DNA from 2 places in the Brevundimonas sp. FV1ye7S genome. Region 1 is predicted to be linked to the other one. Evidence: riboswitches for the same ligand, from Rfam matches in the RefSeq annotation. Region 1 holds a riboswitch; the other holds the start of a gene.

Region 1 (11,702 bases):
CACCACAGCCCTGATCAGCGAGGCATGGCTGCGTCTGCGCCGCTCGGAAGGGTTTCTGAACGACAGTCATTTCCTGCACGCAGCCGCCCTGGCCATGCGCCATGTCCTGGTCGACCACGCCCGCGCCCGGCTGGCGGTCAAGCGCGGCGCCGGCAAGGTTGATCCCCTGACCGAGGATATCGAGCCCTTCTGGGAAAGCGATGACCAACTGGTGGATCTGGACGAGGCCCTGGGACGTTTGGCGAGACTCAACCCCCGCCTGGCCAAGGTCGTCGAGTTCAGGTTCTTCGCCGGCTACAGCGACGAACAGACGGCGCAGATCATGGGCCTAACGGATCGCACTGTCCGGCGCGACTGGGTCAAGGCCAAGGCCTGGCTGTTCCGGGAGCTCAGCGAGATCACCGCTGAACCCGATCAACCCGCATCGTCCGGCGTCAGGGCGCGGTCCGACCCAACCCATATCGCGCCCTGATCTGATCGATCGCCTTGATCTGGGACACCGCGCCCGGACCAAGGGCCGCGAGGGTGACCTGGGCCGCATCCAGAAGACGTCCGCCTTCCGCCTTCCGCCCCTGGGCGGCGCGGACGCGGGCCAGGGAAATCCGCACAATCGCGGTGGCCGGATGGTCCGGTCCCAGCGCGGCCTCGACCTCTGATACAGCGCCTTCACTCAAACGGGCCGCCTCGCCGACCCGACCAGTCGCGAGTGAGGCCTCACTGAGTCCCGCGACGGCCGAGGCATAGTGCAAGCTGGCGACGCCGGCATGGACCCGCGCCATCTCTGTCGCCTCGCGCAGGATGGGCAGCGCCTCGGCGTGCCGGTCCAGCTGCATCAGGGTCTTGCCATAGTTGCTCAGCAGGGCGGCGGTCGCCGCAGACGGCCCATAGAGCTTGCGCCGGACCTCGACAGCGCGCCGGAACAGCGGTTCTGCCCGCGCCGGCCGACCGGACAACACTTCCAGCGCCGCGAGATTGTTCAGCGTGTTCAGGGCATCCGGGCCGTTCTCCAGCCCGTTGGTCGACCAGACCGCCAGAGCGGCCTGGAACGACGGAACCGCCTCCTCGACGCGTCCGGCCGCGGTCAGCATCACTCCCAGATCATTGTGATAGACCCCGGTGTCGCGATGGTTGGGGCCACTGATGGCGATCCGGGCGGGCAGGTTGGCGCGAAGCACGCGAATCGCGTCCTCGGCGTCGCCGGCGTCACGCAGCAGTCTGGCCTCGGTCAGGCGACTGTCCACCAGCTCGGAGCGCCAGCGTCGCGGGTCGGTGTTCCAGAACGACTGGGCCCGCAACATCAGGGCCCGGGCCTCCTCGGGTTCGGCCTGACGCTCCTTGATCTGGGCCAGGTCATAGGCGGCCCCCGCCACGATGGCAGGATCGACGCCGCGAACCGTCATGAGCCGCTCGAGCAGCGGTTTGGCCGCCTCATAGTCGTTCATGTAGAAATAGAGTTCGCCCAGCATGCGGGCGACCGGCCCGCCCCGTTGCGGGTCGGCCTGGAACTGGTCCAGCACCTGGGCGGCGGCGGCATCCAGAATCCGCGAAGCGTCGGCGTCGGGCCCCCCGGTCTCGGCCCCCGTGCGCAGCATGAAATAGAGATAGTTCTGAACGGCCTGCAGCCGCGACTGCTCCAGCAGGGCGGCGTCCCGCTCCCGCTGGGCGACCGCCGCCTGGTCCAGAGCGATCGCCAGTCCGCCCGACAGGCTCAACACGACGGCGGCGGCGGCGCTCACAGGAAGCCAGCGCCGCTTCAGGAACCGGCGCGCGACATAGCCCCGCTCATCCCGACGGACGGTGACGGCGGATCCTTCCAAGGCCCGGCGCAGATCGTCCGCGAAGGCCTCAACGGTACCGTACCGCGCCGTCGGCGACTTGCTGAGCGCCCGGTCCAGCACGGCATCAAGATCCCGGACAAGACCGCTGGGCCGGACGCCGGCCGGCAGGGCTGCGATCAGCCGGTCCGGGCTCTCGTCCACGATCCGCCGGATGGCGGCGGGAAACGGCAGGGTCCCGACATCGATCGGCGGACGGCCGGCGATCAGGTTGAACAGGGTCGCGGCCAGGCCATAGACATCGCTCATGACGGTCGCCATTTGACCCTCGACCACCTCGGGCGCCGAGTATTCGATCGACATCGGCGAGGGGTCCGCCCGCGACGCGCCGTCACCCAGTTTCTGGGCCACTCCGAAATCAATCAGCCGGGTTCGCCCCCCCTCGGCCACCAGAATATTCGAAGGCTTGATGTCGCGGTGAACCGTCAGTTTCGCATGGGCATGGGAGACAGCCTCGCAGACGTCCAGCATCAGGCGGGTTCTATCCGCCGGACCGAGGTCTTCCCGCACGCACCAGCTGTCGATGGCCGGCCCGTCGACGAATTCCTGAACCATGAAGGGCTGGCCGTCCGGCCCCAGCCCCCCGTCCAGAATCCGGGCGATGCCGGGATGTTCCAGTCCCGCCACGATCTGGCGCTCGGCCATGAACCGGTCCCGATCGGTACCGGCGAAGCCGCGCATCAGCTTGAGCGCCGCCGTCTGCCGGTACTCGCCGTCGTCGCGCTCGACCCGATAGACCTCTCCCATTCCGCCCTTGCCGAGCGAGCCGACGATCTTCCACACCCCGAACCGCATCCCGGGCTGAAGCGTGACCGAATCCAGCCGCGACTCCGGCTCGAGAAAATCCGTCGCATGCTCGGCCGCGTCCAGCAGGGACACCAGTTCCTTCAGGAGTGCCGGATCGGCGCAATACCGGTCCGCAAGCCAGGCACGGCGTTGCGCGACCGGCACGTCCAGCGCCTCGTCCAGCGCAGACTCAATCCCCTGCCAGTCCACGGCCGCCCCCTACCCTGTTCAGCCTGCCACGCTGTGGCGAACGCCGGTTTCCGTCAACCGTTTCTGCGGCTGTAGATCAGGGTCACGACACTGCCTTCACCTTCACCGGATGGCGCGATGCTGATCTGGACGCCGTCGCCGACGTCTTCCGCCGCGGTGCCGCTGAGGATCACGGCGCCATTGACGTTGGCGTCACTCCGCTCGGTCAGGTCCGAAGCGTCCAGCCGGGCGCGATAGAAGCCGGCCACCCGCTCCGGGTCATCCCTTGTGCTGAACGAGACCATCCCGCCGGTCTGGACACTGCCGCCGCTGTCGCTGCCGCTGATGCCATCCATCGAACTCAGGATGACCGCCCCGGGATAGATCGGCGCAAACGCCGGCAAATTGCGGGGCGCGGCCATTGCGGGACCGGTCCGGACGGTCACGCTTCCACCGGTTTCGCGATCCCGGATCGTGCGTTCAGACCGCCCGGAATCACAGCCATAAAGCCCCATCGCGACAACAGCCAAAGCGGCCACCCAATGCGTTCGCATGTCTTCCTCCACCTGCTCGATATGGCGAAGAACGGAATTCACCCGCGCATGCGGACATCAGCCATGACGGCCCCCGGTGGAGCGGCCTGCGCGGCCATCTCTCCAAAGGCCTCTACGCCAATGATGCCTGCAGAGTATGGTACAGCAGGCAGGCTTGGCTAGCAGATCGTCCGCCTGCCGCCGTCGACAGCCATTGGCGTGCAGCCGAAAGGCGAACATTCCCAAGGACAAGGATGAGTCGAGGCCGTGTAGAAACTCGAAGCAATCAGATTCTTCAGCAATTATATTGCTTTTACTTGCAAATAGAGGATCAAAATCAGAATATTCTGTCGAATATTATTGTGTATCCGCAGAATTTTGCGGCCATTTCTCGCGGAGAAGAGTTTTTACACAGCCTCAGTCAGAAGCGGATCTCAGGGATGTACGAAAGCTCGAGCCCCGCTGTCACCTCTACCACCGTAGGGCTACGGGTTCGCAATACCCCAACCCGACCGTTAAAGTCCCCCTGTCATCAACGAAATCCCCTCGCCAGAGGCCGCTCCCCCATGCCCGCCGCCCCTCACTCCCACTCAATTGTTTCACAGACCAGAAGACCATGATTTGTCAGAGCCTTTTCTTTGATTTCATGAGCGCGCCGTCGGCGCAGCCGTCATTGAAACCGGGCTCATGAAAACAAAGGGAAAATTGGCCGCGATAAAATCCGGGTGATGTCGCCTTCTATCGGTAGGCTTGGGCCCTGCCCCGGTCAGGACGACTCCGTGACTTCAAGTCCCAAACGCTTGCCCAATACCGTCGAATCCAGACCGACACATGCGACCAGTGAGCCTGAACCATATCGCGCATTGACGCTCGGCCAATGTCGTAGATGCGCCAGAAGCATGCAATCGGGTGAGTTAGGTTCGCCCTGTCAGCGATGTCGACGACGCGCCAAGGGCAGACATTTATCTCCGGCCGCAAAGTAGACTTGCGCTGGCGTGACGGCTTTGAATCCTCACGTATGATGAACCCGTCTGTTCGCTTGGTTGTGCGACCGCCAGCCATTCAACATTCTTGATGTCGTCATCTCACTGCAACGCGTCGTCGCCTCAGAGCTGTCGCTTCTTGAGACGATAGCGACAACAGCCCCATGGCGTCGTTAAGATAGTCGTCCAACGGCCCAGAGAACGGCCAGTCGGAGCCCGGCACAAAACGCTCAGCGCCGATGCCCCTCATGACCTGGACCAGTCGGGCCCTGTTCTCTGGCGACGTATCGGCGTCGAAGACCTGAGCCAGATCGAAGAAGAGGTCGGGAGCCATGCCGGGTTGTTCCGCCAGGACCTGGCGAAACTCTTCCAGCGCATCCCAGGTGTTCGCGTCCAGACCGCCCCAGCCGCCGGAATGGGCGATGACGACGGGCGCGCCGACCGCGTGCGGCAGGACCTGTTCGACGAAGATGCGGACGTCGCGCGCGCCATAGTCTTCGGCGCGGGTGCGCATGTGGATCATGATGGTCATCCCGGCGTCCGATGCGGCGTCGAAGACCGCCGCAAGACGGCGGACCTGATCGGGATCGCGAAGGTCGACGCCGGAGTTGGTCAGGTGCAGCTTCAATCCCTTGGCGTAGGGCTCGTCCTTCCAGGCGGCGATTTCGGCCAGGGCGTCGGGCGCAAGCGGATTGACCGAGACGAAGGCGACCAGCCGTCCGGGGTGGGCGGCGGCGGTGGCGACGGTGAAGGCGTTGGCGTCATGAACCCGCGTCGCGGCGTCAGCCAGCGGGGGAACCATCATCGGACTTTCGGCCAGATAGGCCGTGGACATCATCCAGGCCGTCTGGACGCCCGCCTCGTCCATGTCCGCAAGCAGATCGTCGGCCGTCAGGGGTTCGACGAAGGCCGGATCGCACGCGCCGATACGCCCCGGACTGCTGCAGTAGGCCGACAGGATGTCGAGGATGGCGGGCGAATGGACGTGGACGTGATGGTCGGTGTGAACCGGGGTGCGGGGCTGCGCCGTCCCGGGCGTGGCAAGCAGCGCGGCTGAAACCGCGCTCGCTGCGGCGATGCGTTTGAAGATCATCAAAGGATTTCTGAGACGCTGCGATCAGGGCTCAGCGCGCGGCGTCGCCCAGCAGCGTCTGTTTCCAGAACAACAGGCTGGTCCAGAAATAATAGTCCTCGTTCTCCTTCTTGTGGAAACCGTGGCCCTCGTTCTGCGCCAGCAGATGCCAGGCCGTACCGCCGTTGCCGCGGACCGCGCTGACGATCTGATCGGCTTCGGACGCCGGCACACGGGGGTCATTGCCGCCGGTCGCGACCAACAGCGGGATGGTGATCTTGTCCACGCTGGTCAGGGGCGAGATCGCCTGAAGCTGGGCGCGTTGGGCCGGATCACGCTCATCGCCGTATTCCACGCGCCGCAGGTCGCGGCGGTAGGATTGGGTGTTTTCCAGGAAGGTGACGAAGTTGGAGATGGCGACGTAGCAGTTCGCCCCCTTCAGCCGGTCGCTGTAATGCACCGCCGTGGCGTAGCACATATAGCCGCCGTACGAGACGCCGGTGACGGCGAAACGCGAGGCGTCCAGGTCTGGATCGACCTCCAGGGCGTCGAGGAAGGCGCCGATGTCCTTGACCGAATTCTCTCGCTGGAACGGGCCGTTGTCCAGATTGACGAAGCGTGTGCCATAGCCGGACGAGCCGCGCACGTTCGGGAAGAACAGCGCCACGCCCAGTTCATTCAGCAGATAGTTCTGCGCCCCCAGGAAGTCGGGACGGGTCTGGCCTTCCGGTCCGCCGTGGATATCGACGATCAGCGGACGTTTGCCCGGAAACTTGGCGGGGTCCGGCTGATAGAGGAACCCGGAGACGGTCTCGCCATCGAAGCTCTTAACCTCGACCAGCCTGGGCTCGACGTTGACGGCGGGGTCCAGGCCGCCGGTCTCGCTGTGGGTCCACTGGATGACCGCCAGGGTCGTTGGATCGATCGAGAAGGCGTCGCCGGAGACACGTGCGGACGACAGGCTCAGCCCGATCGCCCCCCACGGCGCGATATCGATGGACGGGCCGATGCTGTAGGGGATGACGCCGTCCGGCAGGCCGGGGACCACGCGCACCGCGCCCGTGGCGACATCCATGACCTTGAGCCGCGAGACGCCCGCCTCATTCACCGCATAGGCGACGAAGCTGCCGTCCGGCGCCAAGGCGTAGTCGCTGACATCCCATCGGCCTTCGGTGCTGACGGGGACGAAACAGCCCTGCCCGATCCGCCCCAGGCGCAGGAAGTCGGAATCCTTGTTCGACGTCGCCCAGACCGTGCCGTCCGCCGCATATCTGGGATCGACATAGGAGACCTGCGCCGCCGGATCGGTCAGGGGGGTCATGTGGCCGGACGCCAGGTCCAGCTCATAGACCACGGCGTTGTTGATCGACATCCGGTTCAGGACCAGGGCCCTGGTCCCATCCTTGGAGAAGTCGGCGATGTTCCAGCCGCCACCGGAGACTTGCGCGACCAGGCGGTCGCTAGATGGGTCGGCGGGATCGACGACATACAGGTCCATGTCGGCGCCGTTGCGGCGGGATGAGGCGTAGCCGACCCTCTTGCCGTCCCGGCTCCAGGCGCCGAACCAGTTGCGGCTCTTGCCGTCGGTGATGCGGGTCAGCCGACCGCCGGACAGTGTGTAGAGCTGATAGAATTCGTCGCCGCCATTGTCCTTCTGGACCAGCAGGGTCTGACCGGACGGCGACAGGGCGCCGGCCAGGATCGGCTCCGCCTCGAAACTGATCTGGGTTCGGGCGCCGTCAGGGCCGGTGACGAGATGAAGCTGATCGGTCGCCCCGAACCGGGTCTTGATCAGCATCGACCGATCGGCGGCGTTCCAGCCGAGGAAGGCGGCGCGGCGCGCCTGAAGATAGGGTTGGGTCGCGGCGACCAGATCGTCGGGCACCGCCGGCAGGCCATCCGCAACGATGGCGGCGGGCTTGGGCGCCTCAGCCAGGGCCGCAGGGGCGACGCTCAGGGCGAGCAGGAGGGCCATCGGCAGACGGGTAATCATGGAACAGACCGTGCGGTGTATGGGGAAGCAAAAGGGGGAGGTCGCCGGCTCCCTTGGAGGAGCAGAGCCGGCGACCGGGAGCGGGGACCGAACTAGAAGCGGTACCGCGCGCCAACCGTGACGTACCGACCGATGACGTCGTAGTACGGCGAGTAGAGCGACCCGACCGGCGGGTCCTTGTCGAACAGGTTGGTCGCGTTGGCGTAGAGCTCGACACCGTTCGCACCGTAGTGGGCCAGGTCAGCCGTCAGCCCCAGATCGACATAGGTGTAGGCGTCGATGTGGTTGTTCGAGATGGCCACGGTGCTGTTGTAGTCACCCGCCGAGATGTAGCGCGCGCGCAGGTTCGCGCCGAACACCTCGCCTTTCCAGCCGAGGCTGGCGTTGAGGCGCAGCTTGGGCACGCCCAGGCCGAACGAATAGCCCTGAGATTTGACGTATTCGATCTCGGTCATTCCGTCGTCAGTGGTCAGACTGTTCACCCAGGTGCCGACCAGACGCATCGTCACCCGGCCCGTCGCGCCCGGCACCCAAAGGTCGGCGTCCGAGGCATAGGAGGCCTCGGCATCAATCCCGTCCGTGTGATATTCGGCCAGGTTCACATAGGTGGACAGGGTGCGCACCAGATTGCCCGCCGTGTCACGTTCTACCTTGGTGCAGAGGTCGAGGTTGCCCTTGAAGCAGCGGGTGACCAGGTCCTGCGCCGCAATGGTCGTGATCACGTCATCGATCTTGATGTCGTAATAGTCCAGCGACAGATTGAGGCCGGGAATGGACGGCGGGGCATAGGTGACGCCCAGGGTCAGGGTGTCGGCCGTCTCCGGGCGAAGGTTGGGATTTCCGCCGCCGTTGTTCAGCACATAGACCAGGGCGCCTTTCTTGGCCGGGTCGTTGAGGTTGTTCCATCCGGTCGTGGTCGTCGTGAACAGTTCAGACAGGTTGGCCGAACGGATGTCGCGCGACTGGGTCACCCGGCCCCGGAAGCCCGGGAAGAACTCGTTCGTCGCCCCGACCTTCCACGACCAGATCGAACCGGTGGTGTCGTAGTCGGAGATACGCGCGGCGGCGTTGAACTGCAGGTCGTTCAGAACCGGCAGGTCGCGGACGACGGGAACCAGGATTTCGCCGAAAGCCTCCTTGACGCTGAACTCTCCGGACATGGCCGAGAAGCTGAAGGTCTTGAAGGCCTTCGCAGCATCCAATTCGCCGACGCGCTGGTCGGTCTGCTCCTTGCGGGCCTCAAGACCGACGGCAATCGAGACGTCGCCCGCCGGCAGGCTGAAGGGCTCGCCGCGCAGGCTGATCCCGGCCACGTCCAGCTTGGTCGTTGCGCGCTGCTGCGGGGCGCCGGTGACATAGTCGATGGCTTCCTGCGACGGGGCCCCGAGGCCGAACAGATTGATCGGCACGCAGCCGGAGTTGGCGTTGGTCAGGGTCACGCGGCAGACGGCCTGGCCGGTCGATGGATTGATGACGGAATCGACGGCGTTGGCGAACTGGGTCTTCAGCAGGAAGCCAGGCGTGTCGATGTTGTTCTCGAATTCACCGTGGCTGTAATAGGCGCCCCAGCGCCAGTTCTCGCCGAACTCGCCATCCACGGCCAGGGTCGCCTGGGTGGTCACCCGCTCGAAGTCGATCGTCGAATAGGACAGATCGGAGTTGAAACGACCGAAGGTGAAGGACGTCTGGCCGGCGGCCGCCATCTGCTGCTTGATCGTGGAAGACAGGAAGGCGTTGTCGATGCCGATGGTCAGGTCGCCGCGATCATGGTCGCCGAACCAGACATAGTTGTTCCACATGCGCGAATGACGGACATCAGCCGTGACCCGCAGCCTGTCGTTGATCTCGTAGACGGCGCTGGCCAGACCCGTGTAACGCCTCTGCGGCGTGACCAGCGGGCTCAGATCGTCGTTCGACGGACCTTCGCCGCCGATCGAATTCGTGCCGCTGACCGTGCCATAGTCGAACGGACGCAAGGAGCCGTCCGGGTTGAACACCATGCCGCGGTTCACACCCGACATGACCAGACCGCCATAGGCCGCGTTGGCGAAGCCCACGTCAGGCGTTATCGCGCCATTGACGGTCGCCCACCGTCCGATGTTCGGGCGCGAGGCCTTGGGGATGACGCCTTCGTTGTCGAGATATTCGCCGCCGACGACGAAATGGCCGCGACCGCCGGCGAAGTCCGTTCCCCAGGCGCCTTCGAACCGTTCCTGCTCGGCGTCGTCATAGGACGAGATGCCGTATTCGGCGCCCAGCTTGCCGCCGGTGAAATAGCGGTCGATGCCGATGTTGACGACGCCGGCCACGGCGCCCGATCCCCAGGCGGCGGAGGCGCCGCCGGTGACCACGTCGACGCTCTTGACCAGGACCGACGGCACCGCATTCAGGTCGTTCTCGCTCGACACCCGGCGTCCGTCGATCAGGACCAGGGTCCGGTTGATGCCCAGCCCCCGCAGGTCCACCGGCGCATTGCCCGCGCCGGTGTTGGTGCCGGTCGTCTGGGCCGAGGTGGTGGCGCGGAACTGGGGCATGTCGTTCAGCGCGGCCGCGATATTGGGGCGCGCGCCCACCGACAGATCCTCAGCGGTCAGGTGGATGGTCGGCGTCGGCGCTTCGAAGCCGGCGCGATCAATGCGCGAGGCGGTGACGACGATATCGTCGACCGCGGCGGTTTCCGGAGAGCCCTCCGTCTCCTGGGCTTGGACCGCCGTGGCGCAGGCCAGCAGGGCGATGGCGCTGCAATAATGGGTCAAGTGACGATTAAGACGAGACAAAGCGAGATTCCTCATGGCGACGACGCCCCTCCCCAGGGATGCCCAATGCGACTGACGCTCTTCGGCGTCCGTTCGCCCCCGCTGTCATTGGGCCTGAGAGTTTCGGGTCGTCGCCGACCCTTTCTCCTTCGGCGAGACCGCATCCCCCGGATCCGGCCTTCTCTCCAGCGTTCCTTCAGCAAGACGGTCCGTTTGCCTGAGCGTTTCCGGGGCGGTTGCGCCTTCGGCGTCGGCCGGAGCCGATCTCTCCCGCCTTGCTGAGGTGAGTAAGATCAACCCAGACTGCCCTGTCAAATCGACAAATACGGCAGTTATTTTGCGCTCAAAACAAAATACATGGTTTTATCGTGCTGTCACAAACCAGACGGACCAGATCAAGACCCCATGTTGCAAGCGACGGGCGTCCGCATGACGGCGTCGTGACAGAAAGGGAGGCTTCGGACTTAATGGACTTATCCACAGGAACGGTCAGGGCGCAGCCGGATCCGCCGGCGCTCTGACGCCGTGACGCATCGCTTCCCTCCACCGGGTGAGCAGAGTCGCGCGACGCGCCTGATCCAGATTGGCCAGCAGGGCGGGTCCCACCCGAACCGGCCGAACGCCAGGCGCGCCGGGACGGACAGGCGCATCGACATCGTCGCGGACCGGTCGAACGCCCAGGGCTCCGATCACCCGCTGGCCTTCACGCGACAGAAGGAAGTCCAGAAACAGCCGCGCCGCATTCGGGTGGGCGGCGTTGCGCGGGATGAAGGCCACGCGTGAAACGGACAGATGATAGTCCTCAGGCGTGATCAATCCGATCTCCGGCGCGCGCGCGACCCATGACGCGCCGTACGACTGGTTCATATTATAGGCGAACGCCATCCGCCCATCGGCGATTTGGCTCATCATTCTCCGCCCGGAGGTGTCCAGCCGCGGACGCTGCGTGCCCAGCGCCTCCATCAACGACCAGGCTTCAGGATAGATCTGCACGTCCGCCGAAAGCTGCATCAGGGCCACGCCGCTCCGTTCGGCGTCATAGAGGGTGACACGACCGTCAAAGACCTCGGGGCGGGTCTTGAGCAGCCGAAGCAGATCCGCATGACTGCGGGGCACGACATCGGCCGTGAGTCGGCGTCGATTATAGGCGAACACGATCGGCTCGGCCGTCAGGCCATAGCCCTGGTCGCGCCATACCGAACCGTCCGGCATGGCCGCACGATGCGGCGACCGGTAGGCTTGAGCATAGCCGTCGTTGATCAGCTTGACCTGCACGTCCATCGCCGTGCTCCAGACCAGGTCCGGCCCCTCCTGGCCCGCAGCTGCGAGCCCCCGAACCTCCTCGGCGATCCGAGTGGAGTTTTTGTCATCCAGACGTACCCTGATCTCAGGCCAGCGACGACGAAAGGCCTCCAGCACCGGCCCCATCAAACTGGTGTTGGTGAGGATGTGAAGCGCCCCCTCGCGGCGGGCCAGCCAACGCACCCGCGGCGCCGTGCCCGCGCCCTCAGGCTCCGACGAACAACCGGCGGCGCTCAACACCGCCGCCCCTCCC
Region 2 (11,702 bases), 1.2 Mb from region 1:
CCACGTCGCGCTGAAGATCTTCGCCGGCTTCGTCGTCTCCCTGGGCCTGCTGGGCCTGGGCGGTGGCATCGGCCTGCTGGCCTTCCCGGTTGCGGCCCTGTCGCTGGGCATGGTCGTGGCGCTGACCGCCCTGGAGTTTCTCGTGGCCTTCCTTCAGGCCTTCGTCTTCGCCGTTCTGGCCTGCATCTATCTGAATGATGTGGTCAACCTGGATCACGCCCACTAAGGGCAGGACCAGTCTCTTCACCCCAACCACCAACGACTTAAATCTAGGAATACAATCATGGACGCTGAAGCCGCCAAGTACATCGGTGCCGGTCTCGCAACCCTGGGCATGATCGGTTCGGCCCTGGGCGTGGGCAACATCTTCGGTCAGTTCCTGGCCGGCGCCCTGCGCAACCCGTCGGCCGCCGCCGGCCAGGTCGGCAACCTGTTCGTGGGCGCCGCCCTCGCCGAAGCCCTGGGCATCCTGGCCTTCGTGCTCGGCATCCTGATGATCTTCGGCTGATATCAGCCGATACCGGCGCGCGGGGCTCGCCCGCGCGCCGTTTCATCTGATCCTGCAGCAGACGGTTCATGGCCAGCACCCACACCAATCATGCGGTTCCGGCTTCGGTCGAAGCGGACCTGCACGCCGAGACGGCGACCGCCGCCGAGCACGGCTCGGGCGGCCTGCCGCAATTCCAGTTCGAACACTGGGCGGGACAGATCGGCTATCTGCTGATCCTGTTCGTCATCCTGTATGTTCTGGTCTCCAAGGTCTTCGCGCCGCGCCTTCGCAAGGTGATGGACGAGCGGGCCGATACGATTTCCAACGCCGTCGCCACCGCGCGTCAGGTTCAGGCCGAGGCCGCCGACCAGGCTGCTCAAGCCCAGGCTGAAGTCGCCAAGGCTCGTTCCGACGCCCGCGCCATGGCCGCCGCCGCCAAGGCCCGCGTGACCGAAGACGCCGCCGCCCGCCAGGCTGCGGAAGAAGCCGTCGTCAACGCCCGCATCGCCGAGGCCGAGACCGCCATCGGCAAGACCCGCGACGCGGCCATGGCCAATGTCGCCGTGATCGCCTCCGACGCCGCCGCCGCCATGGTCGAGCGCCTGACCGGCAAGGCCGCCACCTCGGGCGAGCTGGCTACGGCCAAGGGAGCCGTCTGATGAACCTGATCTTCGAACACGGCATCTGGAGCTTCGCCAATGCGGAGATCTGGGTCGGGATCGGCCTGCTGATCTTCTTCGGCATCCTGATCGCCGCCGGCGTGCCCAAGATCGCCGCCGCCCAACTGGACGCCAAGGGCGCCAAGATCCAGGCCGACCTGGACGAGGCCGCCCGTCTGCGCGCCGAGGCCGAGGCCCTGCTGGCTCAGATCCGCAAAGAAAAGGCCGAGGCCGAGGCTCAGGCCGCCGAGATGATGGCCCAGGCGGAAGCCGACGCCCGTCGTCTGGAAGTCGAATCCAAGGCCAAGCTGGAAGAGACCCTGGCCCGTCGCCAGAAGATGGCCGAGACCCGCATCGCCCAGGCGGAGGCCCAGGCCTCGGCCGAGGTCAAGGCGGCCGCCGCCGACCTGGCCGCCAAGGCCGCGGAACAGATCCTGGCCGCCCGTCTCGCCGGCGGCGCCAAGGACCCGCTGCTGGACGCCGCCATCGCCCAGATCGGCGATCACCTGAACTAAGGCCGGCCGGCTTAGCCGAACGACAAAAAGGCCCCCGGCGTCGCTGGGGGCCTTTTCTTATGTCCGAACGGCCGCTGTCAGTGGGCGGTGGCGCCGCCCATGAAATGGGCCGCCTGGCGCTTCTCGCGTGTCACCAGCCGGGCGTAGACATTGCCCAGCACGATGCCGAACACCGCATGGGTGATCAGCAGCCAGCCGATGGTGCCGAAGCCGGCGGCGGCCGAGAAGGTCCGGTAATCGCCCAGCATCAGGATGGCCCCCATCATCACCACCCAGGCGCCGACGGCGAAGACGATGCCCTTGGTCTCGGGGGTATCGGTGGGCAGGCGGGGACACATCAGACCGAACAGCGGCCCCAGGATGAAGACGCCGCTGAAGGCGTGGATCGCCCAGCCGACGGCCATATTTCCAGGCATGCCGATCATGGTGGCGATGACCCCCTGGAACGGGTCGAACCAGTTCAGGAACAGGTTGGGTATTTCAAGCAAGGAAACGGCGACGGTCGCGGCGACGCCCGCGATCATGCCCTTTTGTACGCGTGACATCATGACCTTAGCGCCTCCCAACGCATTTGATGGTTCTCTGATAACGCCCAGACAGAATACGCCTGTAGCGGGAGAAGGGCGTTCACGATGATGTGGTTAGCAGTTGCGACACCGCAACCGCGAGACGGTCTGTCAACTAGCGGAAAAGCTTCCGGAAATAGCGACGAAGCATCTTCCGCAACCGCGTCAGACGTCGGCGGGGTCTCTTAAGCACGACCTTCTCGGCGCGCAGGGCCTGCTGCCAGAAGACAGGAGCGAACTCCGGCTTTTTGCGCATGAGCCGCCGGAATGGATAGACCCATTTGGGCCGGGCATACTGGGCACGAATGAACAGCCGCTTGGCCCAGAAGGAGCTCTTCAGGATCAGCATCAGGCCGACGGCGATGACGGGAATGCCGCCTGGACCCGGCAAGGGCGCGATCAGAATTCCCAGAAGCACCACGAACAGCCCGCCCGCCATAAGCGCCCAACGCTTCAGCGCGCGAAGCGTACGGCTGCGCGCGCGGTAGGACGGAAGGCGGATCGCGGTTGCGAAGGTCAAGTCGGCGCCAGACAGAGAGGAGGGAGGTCCTGTGACAACGATCGTCACGACCGCCCGATCCCGACTCGGGAGAGGAAAGAGCGACCGTGGCCAGCCTGCCACAGGCTCGTTAAGACCGTGTGTCCATGGCCGATCCGTGTCTACGGCGTGAAGCTTTGGTCATGATTGATCAAGGGCTTCTGGCTGTTGCCGCCAGGACACAATAAGGGGAGACCCCCCCCTCCTCAACCTTCGTCATCCTCGCCCTTGCGGCGAGGATCCATACTCCCGGTGTTTCCGCAGAATGCGCCTTCGTCAGGCGCCGGGAGTATGGATCCCAGGGACAAGCCCTGGGATGACGGGGCCTATCCGTCGCCCTTACGCCGCCTGGTTCGACCCTGCCGGCGCGGTCCAGCGCAGCACCGGCGAGCGGGCGGCGCGGGTTTCGTCCAGCCGCTTCATCGGCGCATGGAAGGGCGCGCCCTTGAAGCGGTCGACGTCGCCGGCTTTCGCCGCCTCGGCCAACAGGCGCATGGCGTGGATGAAGCGGTCCAGTTCGGCCTTGGACTCGGTCTCGGTCGGCTCGATCAGCATGGCGCCGTGGACGACCAGCGGGAAATACATGGTCATCGGGTGGAAGCCCTCGTCGATCATCGCCTTGGCGAAGTCGAGCGTGGTGATGTCCGTGCCCTTCAGCCACTCGTCGTCGAACAGGGCCTCGTGCATGCAGGGGCCGTCCGGGAAGGCCGCGCTCATCAGGTCCGACAGGCGGGCCTTGATGTAGTTGGCGTTCAGCACCGCATCTTCGGCCACCTGACGCAGGCCGTCAGCGCCGTGCGACATCATGTAGGACAGGGCGCGTACATACATGCCCATCTGGCCCTGGAAGGCGCACAGGCGGCCAAAGGCCTGAACCGCCTCGTCCTCCTCGCGCTCGATCAGGCGATAGCCGTTGTCATCATGCACGACCCAGGGGGCCGGGGCGAAGGGCGCCAGGGCTTCCGACAGGACCACCGGACCCGCGCCCGGACCGCCGCCGCCGTGCGGCGTCGAGAAGGTCTTGTGGAGGTTGATGTGCATGGCGTCCACGCCCAGATCGCCTGGACGAACCCGGCCGACGATGGCGTTGAAGTTGGCGCCGTCGCAGTAGAAGTAGGCGCCGGCTTCGTGCGTCAGCCGGCTGATCTCCAGGATGTCGCGCTCGAACAGGCCGCAGGTGTTGGGGTTGGTCACCATGATGGCGGCGACGTCGTCGCCCAGCTTGGCGGCCAGGTCGGCGACGTCCACGCGGCCGTCCTCAGTCTGGGCGACCTCGACGACGGTGTAGCCGACGAAGGCGGCGGTGGCCGGGTTGGTGCCGTGGGCGCTGGTGGGCACCAGAACCTTGCGGCGCTTCTCATGCTGACCCGAGGCCTCGTGGGCGGCGCGGATGGCCATCAGACCGCACAGCTCGCCATGGGCGCCCGCCTTGGGCGACAGGGCGACGGCGGGCATGCCGGTCAGGGTCTTCAGCCAGTGGGCCAGCGTATCCATCAGCTCCAGCGCGCCCTGCACCGTCGAGATCGGCTGCAGCGGATGGATGTCCGAGAAGCCCGGCAGGCGCGCCATCTTCTCGTTCAGGCGGGGATTGTGCTTCATCGTGCACGACCCCAGCGGATAGATGGCCAGGTCGATGGCGTGGTTCTTTTGCGACAGGCGCACATAGTGGCGCATCGTCTCGGGTTCGCTCAGACCCGGCAGGCCGATCGGGTCGCGCCGGATCAGGTCGCCGAGGTCCGAGCCGTCCGTCTTCGGCTCCGGCAGGTCGACGCCGGTCTTGCCCCAGCCCTCGCCCTCGAAGATCAGGGCCTCGTCCTGCAACAGGCCGCGCGCGCCGGTCAGGGTGGCGGGTTTGGTTTCGACTGCGTTGGGGGTAGTCGGGCGGCCGACGGTGTTCATGGTGCTCATGTCGGTTGGTTCTCAAGGCTAAATTGCCAGACGGCTTTGTCGAGTTGTCGGATATTTAGGCTGTAGTATTCTGCTTCAGCCCACATGCGTGCTTGGAACGGAACCCAGTCGGCACCTCGAAATACACGCTTGACTTGGCCATGAACCGTCCACCATGCCCGGAAGTCTAGGATGGGTCCTTCTTGGTAGCCCCAATGCAAGATCGCGGTGGCTGTAGGAACTCCTACACCGTGCAATGAGGTAAGGGCACAGACTTGGACCAGTGGATCTTTAGACGCAAAAGATGCTTCAGTGATGCGTTGAATGTCTTCTGTAGCATTCTTCAAGCAGAGGTCGTGGCGACGTTCCGCCTTCCAATGGCAGATCGTCAAGAAGTCGGCGCGATTGAGCCTATCACAACGAGTGATCCCGGGGTCAGGCTTGTTGTAGGCAAACCTGTTAGCAAGCTGTGTTAGATCATCTCGCGTGAAGTTGCGGATCATCCCGCCAGCACTTTCGTCAGGGACTTGGCGAGAATCTGGATGTCCGCATCCAGCGTCGTCTCCGTCGCCGCGACCAGCAGGACGTCGTCCATGCCCGCATCCGGCGCCAGACGGCTGTAGGGCACGCCCGCCAGCACGTGGTGGGCCGCCAGCGTATCCACCACTTCGGCGGCGTTCTTCGGCAAACGCACCGCGAACTCATTGAAGAAGCGCGAGGTCAGGATCTGGACGCCCGGGATGGCCGCCAGGGCGTCGCGCGTGGCCAGCGCCTTCTCGTGGTTCAGCAGGGCCAGTTTGCGCAGGCCGGTCTCGCCCAGCAGGCTCATGTGGATGGTGAAGGCCAGGGTGCACAGGCCGGAATTGGTGCAGATGTTCGAGGTCGCCTTGTCGCGGCGGATGTGCTGTTCGCGCGTCGACAGGGTCAGGACGAAGCCGCGGCGGCCGTCGGCGTCGACGGTCTCGCCGCAGTAGCGACCGGGCGTCTGGCGCAGCAGTTTCTCGCGGGTGGCGAACAGGCCGACATAGGGGCCGCCGAAGTTCAGGGCGTTGCCGATCGACTGGCCCTCGGCCGCGACGATGTCGGCGCCCATCTCGCCGGGCGACTTCAGCAGGCCCATGGACACGGCCTCGGTGACTACGACGATCAGCAGGGCGCCGGCGGCGTGGGCGGCCTCGGCGATCTTGGTGACATCCGTCGCCGTGCCGAAGACGTTCGGGGTCTGGACCACGACGCAAGCCGTGTCGGGACCGATCTGGTCAATCACGGCGGCCTCGGCGTCGACGGCGGCGGCCAGGACCTGGGTCTCGACGCCGACGGCGTGGACCACGGTTTCGGTCGCCTTGACGTAGTGGGGGTGCACGCCGCCCGAGATCACCGCCTTGTTGCGGCGGGTCACGCGGGTCGCCATCAGCACGCCCTCGGCCATGGCGGTCGAGCCGTCATAGAGGCTGGCGTTGGCCACCGGCATGCCGGTCAGGTTCGCGACCTGGGTCTGGAACTCGTACAGGTACTGTAGGGTGCCCTGGGCGATTTCCGGCTGGTAGGGGGTGTAGCTGGTCAGAAACTCGGACCGCTGGATCACATGATCCACCGTCGCCGGGACATGGTGCTTGTAGGCCCCTGCGCCGCAGAAGAAGGGCACGGCGCCGGCCGTCGCGTTCTTGGCGGCCATGGCGGACAGGGCGCGCTCGACCTCCATCTCGCCGGCCACGCGGGGCAGGTCCACCGGCCCGTCCAGTCGCGCCGCCTCGGGCACGTCCACGAACAGGTCGTCGATCGATTTCGCGCCGATGGCGGCGAGCATCGCCGTGCGGTCGTCGGGCGTCAGGGGGAGGTAGCGCATCAGACGGATTTTCCGAAGAGGAGGTCAAATAGTCTTGAGAGTAGAGAAGGGGGCCGTTCAGTCCTGCGAGCCGGCAATATGCTACGCGGAGCCGCAACCTCTTGCTGCGCGGCATTAGGCGAGAGTTCAGCCAGTACAGCATGAAGCTGTTCCGGGCCTTCCAGCGTATCGGGACCTATGACATTCATGTCCGCAGCCCGCACTTCACCCACGCTGGAATGGGTGCGAAGCGCGACGGGATCGAAGACATCGGCCATGATGAAGGCGCTCGTCCGGTCCGCTATGCGGTAGAGGGCCTCGGCCACGGCATTGGTGAGGATCGGATACTCGGCCAGCATGCCGTCGTTCAGGTCCTCGCCGAACAGGTAAAGGGCCGCGCCGTCCGTAAGGCGCAGTTCTGCTTCCATGCCCGTCCATTCCGCACCCGCCTCGGCGAGCGCCGCCTGCACCAGCTGGCCTAGACCGGGCTGGGACGGCGTCGTCGTCGAGTTGCGGAAGAAGACGGTGAACACTAGCGCTTACAGGCTGGCCAGGAACTCGTCGTAAGCGGCCTGGTCCATCAGGGCGTCCAGTTCCGAGACGTCCGACACCTTGATCTTGGCGAACCAGCCGTCGCCTTCCGGGGCGGCGTTGACGGTTTCCGGAGCGGTCGACAGGGCGTCGTTGGCCTCGACCACTTCGCCCGAGACGGGGGCGTAGACGTCGGAGGCGGCCTTGACGCTTTCGACCACGGCGAAGCTGGCGCCCTTGGCGACGGTCTTGCCGACCTCAGGCGTTTCCACGAACACCACGTCGCCCAGGGCGTCGGCGGCGTGCTTCGAGATGCCCACGGTGGCGATGTCGCCGTCCAGGCTGACCCACTCGTGATCCTTGGTGAACTTCATGATCTGATCCTCAGACGGTCTTCGGTTTGCGGTAATAGCGTTGCGCCACGAAGGGCATGGCGACGACTTCGGCGGCGGCGGACTTGCCGCGCACGACGACCTTCAACTCCGTACCCAGCGCGGCATACGCCGGCGGCACGAAGCCCATGGCGATGTTCTTGCCCAGCGTAGGGGAGGGGCCGCCCGAGGTGACCTTGCCGATGACGTTCCCGTCAGCGTCGGCGATCTCGGCGCCTTCGCGGGCCGGGGCGCCTTCCTTGACGATCAGGCCGATGCGGACTCGCGACGGACCCTCGGTCAGTTCTTTCAGGATCCGGTCGGCGCCGCTGAAGTCCGCGCGCTCCTTGCGCGACTTGGACAGGGCGAAGGTCAGCGCGCCTTCGACCGGGCTGGTGGTCGGGTCGATGTCATGGCCGTGCAGCGGCAGGCCGGCTTCCAGGCGCAGGCTGTCGCGGGCGCCCAGGCCGATCGGCTTGACGCGGGCGTCCTCCAGTATGGTGTTCCAGACGCGCTCGGCCTGGTCCGCCGGCACCGAGATCTCATAGCCGTCCTCGCCGGTATAGCCCGAACGCGAGACATAGCAGTCGACGCCGAACAGCATCAGCCGGGCGCATTCCATGAAGCCCATCTCGGCCAGGAGCGGCTCGTACGCCGACATGACTTCGGCGGCTTCCGGTCCCTGGATGGCGATCAGGGCGCGGTCCAGCACCGTCAGTTTGGCGTCGCCTTCTAGGTTCGCGTCCCAGAAGGCGAAATCCTCGTCCTTGTTGCCGGCGTTGACGACGACGAACAGGCCGTCGTGGTCGGGGCGGCCGGCCATCAGGTCGTCGATGATCCCGCCGTCCTTGTTCAGCAGCAGCGAATATTTCTGCTTGCCGGCCTTCAGGATTTCATAGTCGCCGGGCACGAACCGCTCGAACTGGGCGGTCGCGTCGGCGCCGGTGATCTTGCACTGGCCCATGTGCGACACGTCGAACAGGCCGGCGTGTTCGCGGGTCCAGCGGTGCTCGGCCAGGACGCCCTCATACTGGACCGGCATGTCATAGCCGCCGAAGCCCACCATCCGGGCCCCCAAGGCGCGGTGCGCGGCGTTCAGGGGCGTGGTCTTCAGGGCTTGGTCGGTCATGGTTCAGGCTTTCACGGTCGCGTTTGGTGGCGGAGCTCCGCCGTCTTCGCGCCCCCGCTGTCCTGAAGCCTGAGAGATTCCGGCGGTCAGACCACCTTGCTCCGTCGGCGCGCCCATCAAGAGCGACTTTCCAGCGTCCGTATGCTGTCGCGGTCCGTTTGCCTGAGCGTTTCCGGGGCGGTTGCGCCTTCGGCGTCGGGGGGCAGCCTGCCGGTCCCGAACTCTCCCGCGAGAGCATCCGACCTAAGCCACCGACTCCGGGCCCAAGTCAAGCGTCGGCGGCTTTCGGAGGCCGTCCGGCGGCGTCATTGTCGCCGTTCGCATCGTCGGTTGTTGCGTCGCCCTTGCCCTCGTGCCGTTGGCCCGCCAAGAACGGGAACCGCCTCAGCCGCACCGGACCGACCGCATGACCGCCGACCGCACCCGTCTCGACGCCCATATCGCCGCGCTCGACGCGCCCGAGGGTCTGAAAGCGGTGCTGACCGTCGTCGCCGCCACCTGCGCCGACATCAGCAAGGTCGTCGCCGGCGGCGCCCTGGCCGGGGCTCTGGGCGCCTCGGGCCAGATCAATGTCCAGGACGAGGAGCAGAAGAAGCTCGACGTCATGACCAACGACATGCTGACCGACGCCCTCCTGGCCTGTCCCGCCGTCGCGGGCGTCGCCTCCGAGGAGATGGACGAGGTCCAGCCGGCCTCCCATTCGACCGGCGACTATCTGGCCCTGTTCGACCCGCTGGACGGCTCGTCCAACATCGACATCAACGCCATGGTCGGGACCATCGTCTCGGTGCTGAAGTCCGCCACGCCGACGCCGACCGAGGCCGACTTCATGCAGCCGGGCCGCAATCAGGTCGCGGCCCTCTATGCCCTGTACGGTCCCCAGACCATGCTGGTCCTGACCACGGGTGCGGGCGTGAAGGGCTTCACCCTGTCGAACGACGGCGACTGGATCCTGACCCACGACGACATCGCCATATCGCCGGACACCAAGGAGTTCGCCATCAACATGTCGAACCTGCGCCACTGGTCCGAGCCGGTGCAGACCTACATCGGCGACCTGCTGAAAGGCGACGAAGGCCCGCGCGGCAAGAATTTCAACATGCGCTGGGTCGCAGCCATGGTCGCCGACGTCCACCGCATCCTGATGCGCGGCGGCGTCTTCCTCTACCCGTGGGACAAGCGCGAGCCGAACAAGCCCGGCAAGCTGCGCCTGATGTACGAGGGCAATCCCATGGCCTTCCTGGTCGAACAGGCCGGGGGCAAGGCGACGACGGACGGGACGCAGCCCATCCTGGACGTCCAGCCCGAGCATCTGCACCAGCGCATCCCCGTCGCCCTGGGTTCGGCCAACGAGATCGACGCCTACGCGGGCGTGTGATGCTTATCCGCCCGACTGACTCCCTCCTGGTCATCGACCCGCAGAACGACTTCTGCGAGGGCGGCGCTTTGGCGGTCGCGGGCGGGGCGGGGATCATGCCGCTGATCAACCGGCTGGCCGAACGGTTCTCCCGCGTGATCCTGACCCAGGACTGGCACACGCCGGACCAGATCAGCTTCGCCTCCAACCACCCCGGCGCGGCCCCCTTCACCGAGATCGAGGTCGCCTACGGCCGCCAGATGCTGTGGCCCGATCACTGTATCCAGGGCGCGCCCGGCGCCGACTTCCATCCCGACGCGGCGCCCACGGTGCAAAAGGCCCTGGCCGTGATCCGCAAGGGCTCCAACCCGGCGGTCGATTCCTATTCCGGCTTCTTCGAGAATGACCATCGCACCCCGACGGGCCTGGCCGGCCTGCTGCGCGACTTGGGCGTGACCCGCGTCTTCCTCGCGGGCCTGGCCTTCGACTACTGCGTCCGCTTCACCGCCGAGGATGCTGTGCGCGAAGGCTTCGAGGCGGTGGTCATCTCCGACGCCAGCCGCGCGATCGCGCCTGAGACGGCGGCGGCGGCGCGGGACAGTTTCCGGGCGCTGGGGGTGGCGGAGAGTGGGGCGGCGAGCGTCCTCGCCTAAACCCCTCTTTCGTCATCCTCCGGCGAGCGCAGCGAGACCGGGGGACCCAGCGGCGCGCGTGAGCGCGAACCTGTCGCGGACGAGGTGTTCAAACATCGAGCGGCGGAACCGCATCGCCTTCGGCGCCGCTGGGTCCCCCGGTCTGCGCCGCGAAGACGCGGCTTGCCGGAGGATGACGAAAGAAGAGGCGTCAGCCCGCCTTCGCGTAGGCCTCCACCTCCGCCAGATACGCCGCCTTCTCCGCCTCGCCCAGGAACGACCCCTCGAAACTGTTCCGCGCCAGCAGCGTCACCTGTTCCTTCGTCAGGCCCACCGCGGCCGCCAGCCGGCTGTAGTTGTCGTTCACATACCCGCCGAAATAGGACGGGTCGTCCGAGTTGAGGGTGACGTGCAGGCCCCGACGCAGCATCTCGGGCACGGGGTGGTCCTTCAGGTCGTTCACCACGCACAGTTTCAGGTTCGACAGGGGGCAGACGGTCAGGGTCATCCGCTCGCGCGCCAGCCGCTCCACCAGGGCCTCGTCCTCCATCGAGCGATTGCCGTGGTCCATCCGGTCGATGTGCAGAAGGTCCAGCGCCTCGTGCACATAGGCCGGCGGGCCTTCCTCGCCGGCGTGGGCGCACAGTTTCAGGCCCAGGTCGCGGGCGGCGGCGAAGACGCGCTGGAACTTGGACGGCGGATGGCCGACCTCCGACGAGTCCAGTCCCACCCCGATGAAATGGTGCAGATAGGGCTTGGCCGCCTCCAGGGTCGCGAACGCCTCCTCCTCGGTCAGGTGGCGCAGGAAGCTGAGGATCAGTCCCGAACTGACGCCCAGTTCCGCCTTGGCCCGGTCCATCCCCGCGATCAGCCCCTCGACCACCACGCCGAAGGCCACGCCCCGATCTGTGTGGGTTTGGGGATCAAAGAAGATCTCGGCATGGCGCACGTTATCGGCGGCCGCCCGCTGGAAATAGGCGAAGGCCAGATCCTCGAAATCCTTGCGGGTCAGCAGCACGGCCGCTCCGGCGTAATAGATGTCCAGGAAGTCCTGCAGGTTCGAGAAGTCATAGGCCGCCCGCACCGCCTCGACGCTGTCATAGGGGATGGACACCCCATTGCGCTGCGCCAGCTCGAACATCAGCTCCGGCTCCAGCGAGCCCTCAATGTGCAGGTGCAGCTCCGCCTTGGGCAGGCCGGCG

The links. Region 1 has a riboswitch for glycine ahead of ACW18C_RS05725 (TonB-dependent receptor domain-containing protein). Riboswitches for the same ligand answer to the same signal wherever they lie in the genome.
Region 2: it holds a riboswitch for glycine, as region 1 does, so the genes downstream of both, gcvT (glycine cleavage system aminomethyltransferase GcvT) here and ACW18C_RS05725 (TonB-dependent receptor domain-containing protein) in region 1, are expected to answer to the same signal.

The regions. Positions count from the first base shown of each region.
Region 1 covers NZ_CM178726.1:1,198,855-1,210,556, reverse strand. Annotated here, with positions in the region: gene ACW18C_RS05750 (ECF-type sigma factor) at 1-472, shown strand, start outside; gene ACW18C_RS05745 (serine/threonine protein kinase) at 435-2,831, opposite strand; gene ACW18C_RS05740 (hypothetical protein) at 2,885-3,406, opposite strand; gene ACW18C_RS05735 (amidohydrolase family protein) at 4,424-5,419, opposite strand; gene ACW18C_RS05730 (S9 family peptidase) at 5,451-7,391, opposite strand; gene ACW18C_RS05725 (TonB-dependent receptor domain-containing protein) at 7,484-10,147, opposite strand; glycine riboswitch at 10,343-10,430, opposite strand; gene ACW18C_RS05720 (ABC transporter substrate-binding protein) at 10,637-11,702, opposite strand, start outside.
Region 2 covers NZ_CM178726.1:2,360,335-2,372,036, reverse strand. Annotated here, with positions in the region: gene ACW18C_RS11655 (F0F1 ATP synthase subunit A) at 1-226, shown strand, start outside; gene ACW18C_RS11650 (F0F1 ATP synthase subunit C) at 284-508, shown strand; gene ACW18C_RS11645 (F0F1 ATP synthase subunit B family protein) at 577-1,149, shown strand; gene ACW18C_RS11640 (F0F1 ATP synthase subunit B) at 1,149-1,664, shown strand; gene ACW18C_RS11635 (DUF6789 family protein) at 1,742-2,212, opposite strand; gene ACW18C_RS11630 (hypothetical protein) at 2,346-2,798, opposite strand; gene gcvPB (aminomethyl-transferring glycine dehydrogenase subunit GcvPB) at 3,108-4,676, opposite strand; gene ACW18C_RS11620 (hypothetical protein) at 4,673-5,158, opposite strand; gene gcvPA (aminomethyl-transferring glycine dehydrogenase subunit GcvPA) at 5,155-6,501, opposite strand; gene ACW18C_RS11610 (hypothetical protein) at 6,501-7,013, opposite strand; gene gcvH (glycine cleavage system protein GcvH) at 7,020-7,385, opposite strand; gene gcvT (glycine cleavage system aminomethyltransferase GcvT) at 7,396-8,511, opposite strand; glycine riboswitch at 8,567-8,647, opposite strand; glycine riboswitch at 8,652-8,750, opposite strand; gene ACW18C_RS11595 (class 1 fructose-bisphosphatase) at 8,918-9,889, shown strand; gene pncA (bifunctional nicotinamidase/pyrazinamidase) at 9,889-10,521, shown strand; gene ACW18C_RS11585 (adenosine deaminase) at 10,712-11,702, opposite strand, start outside.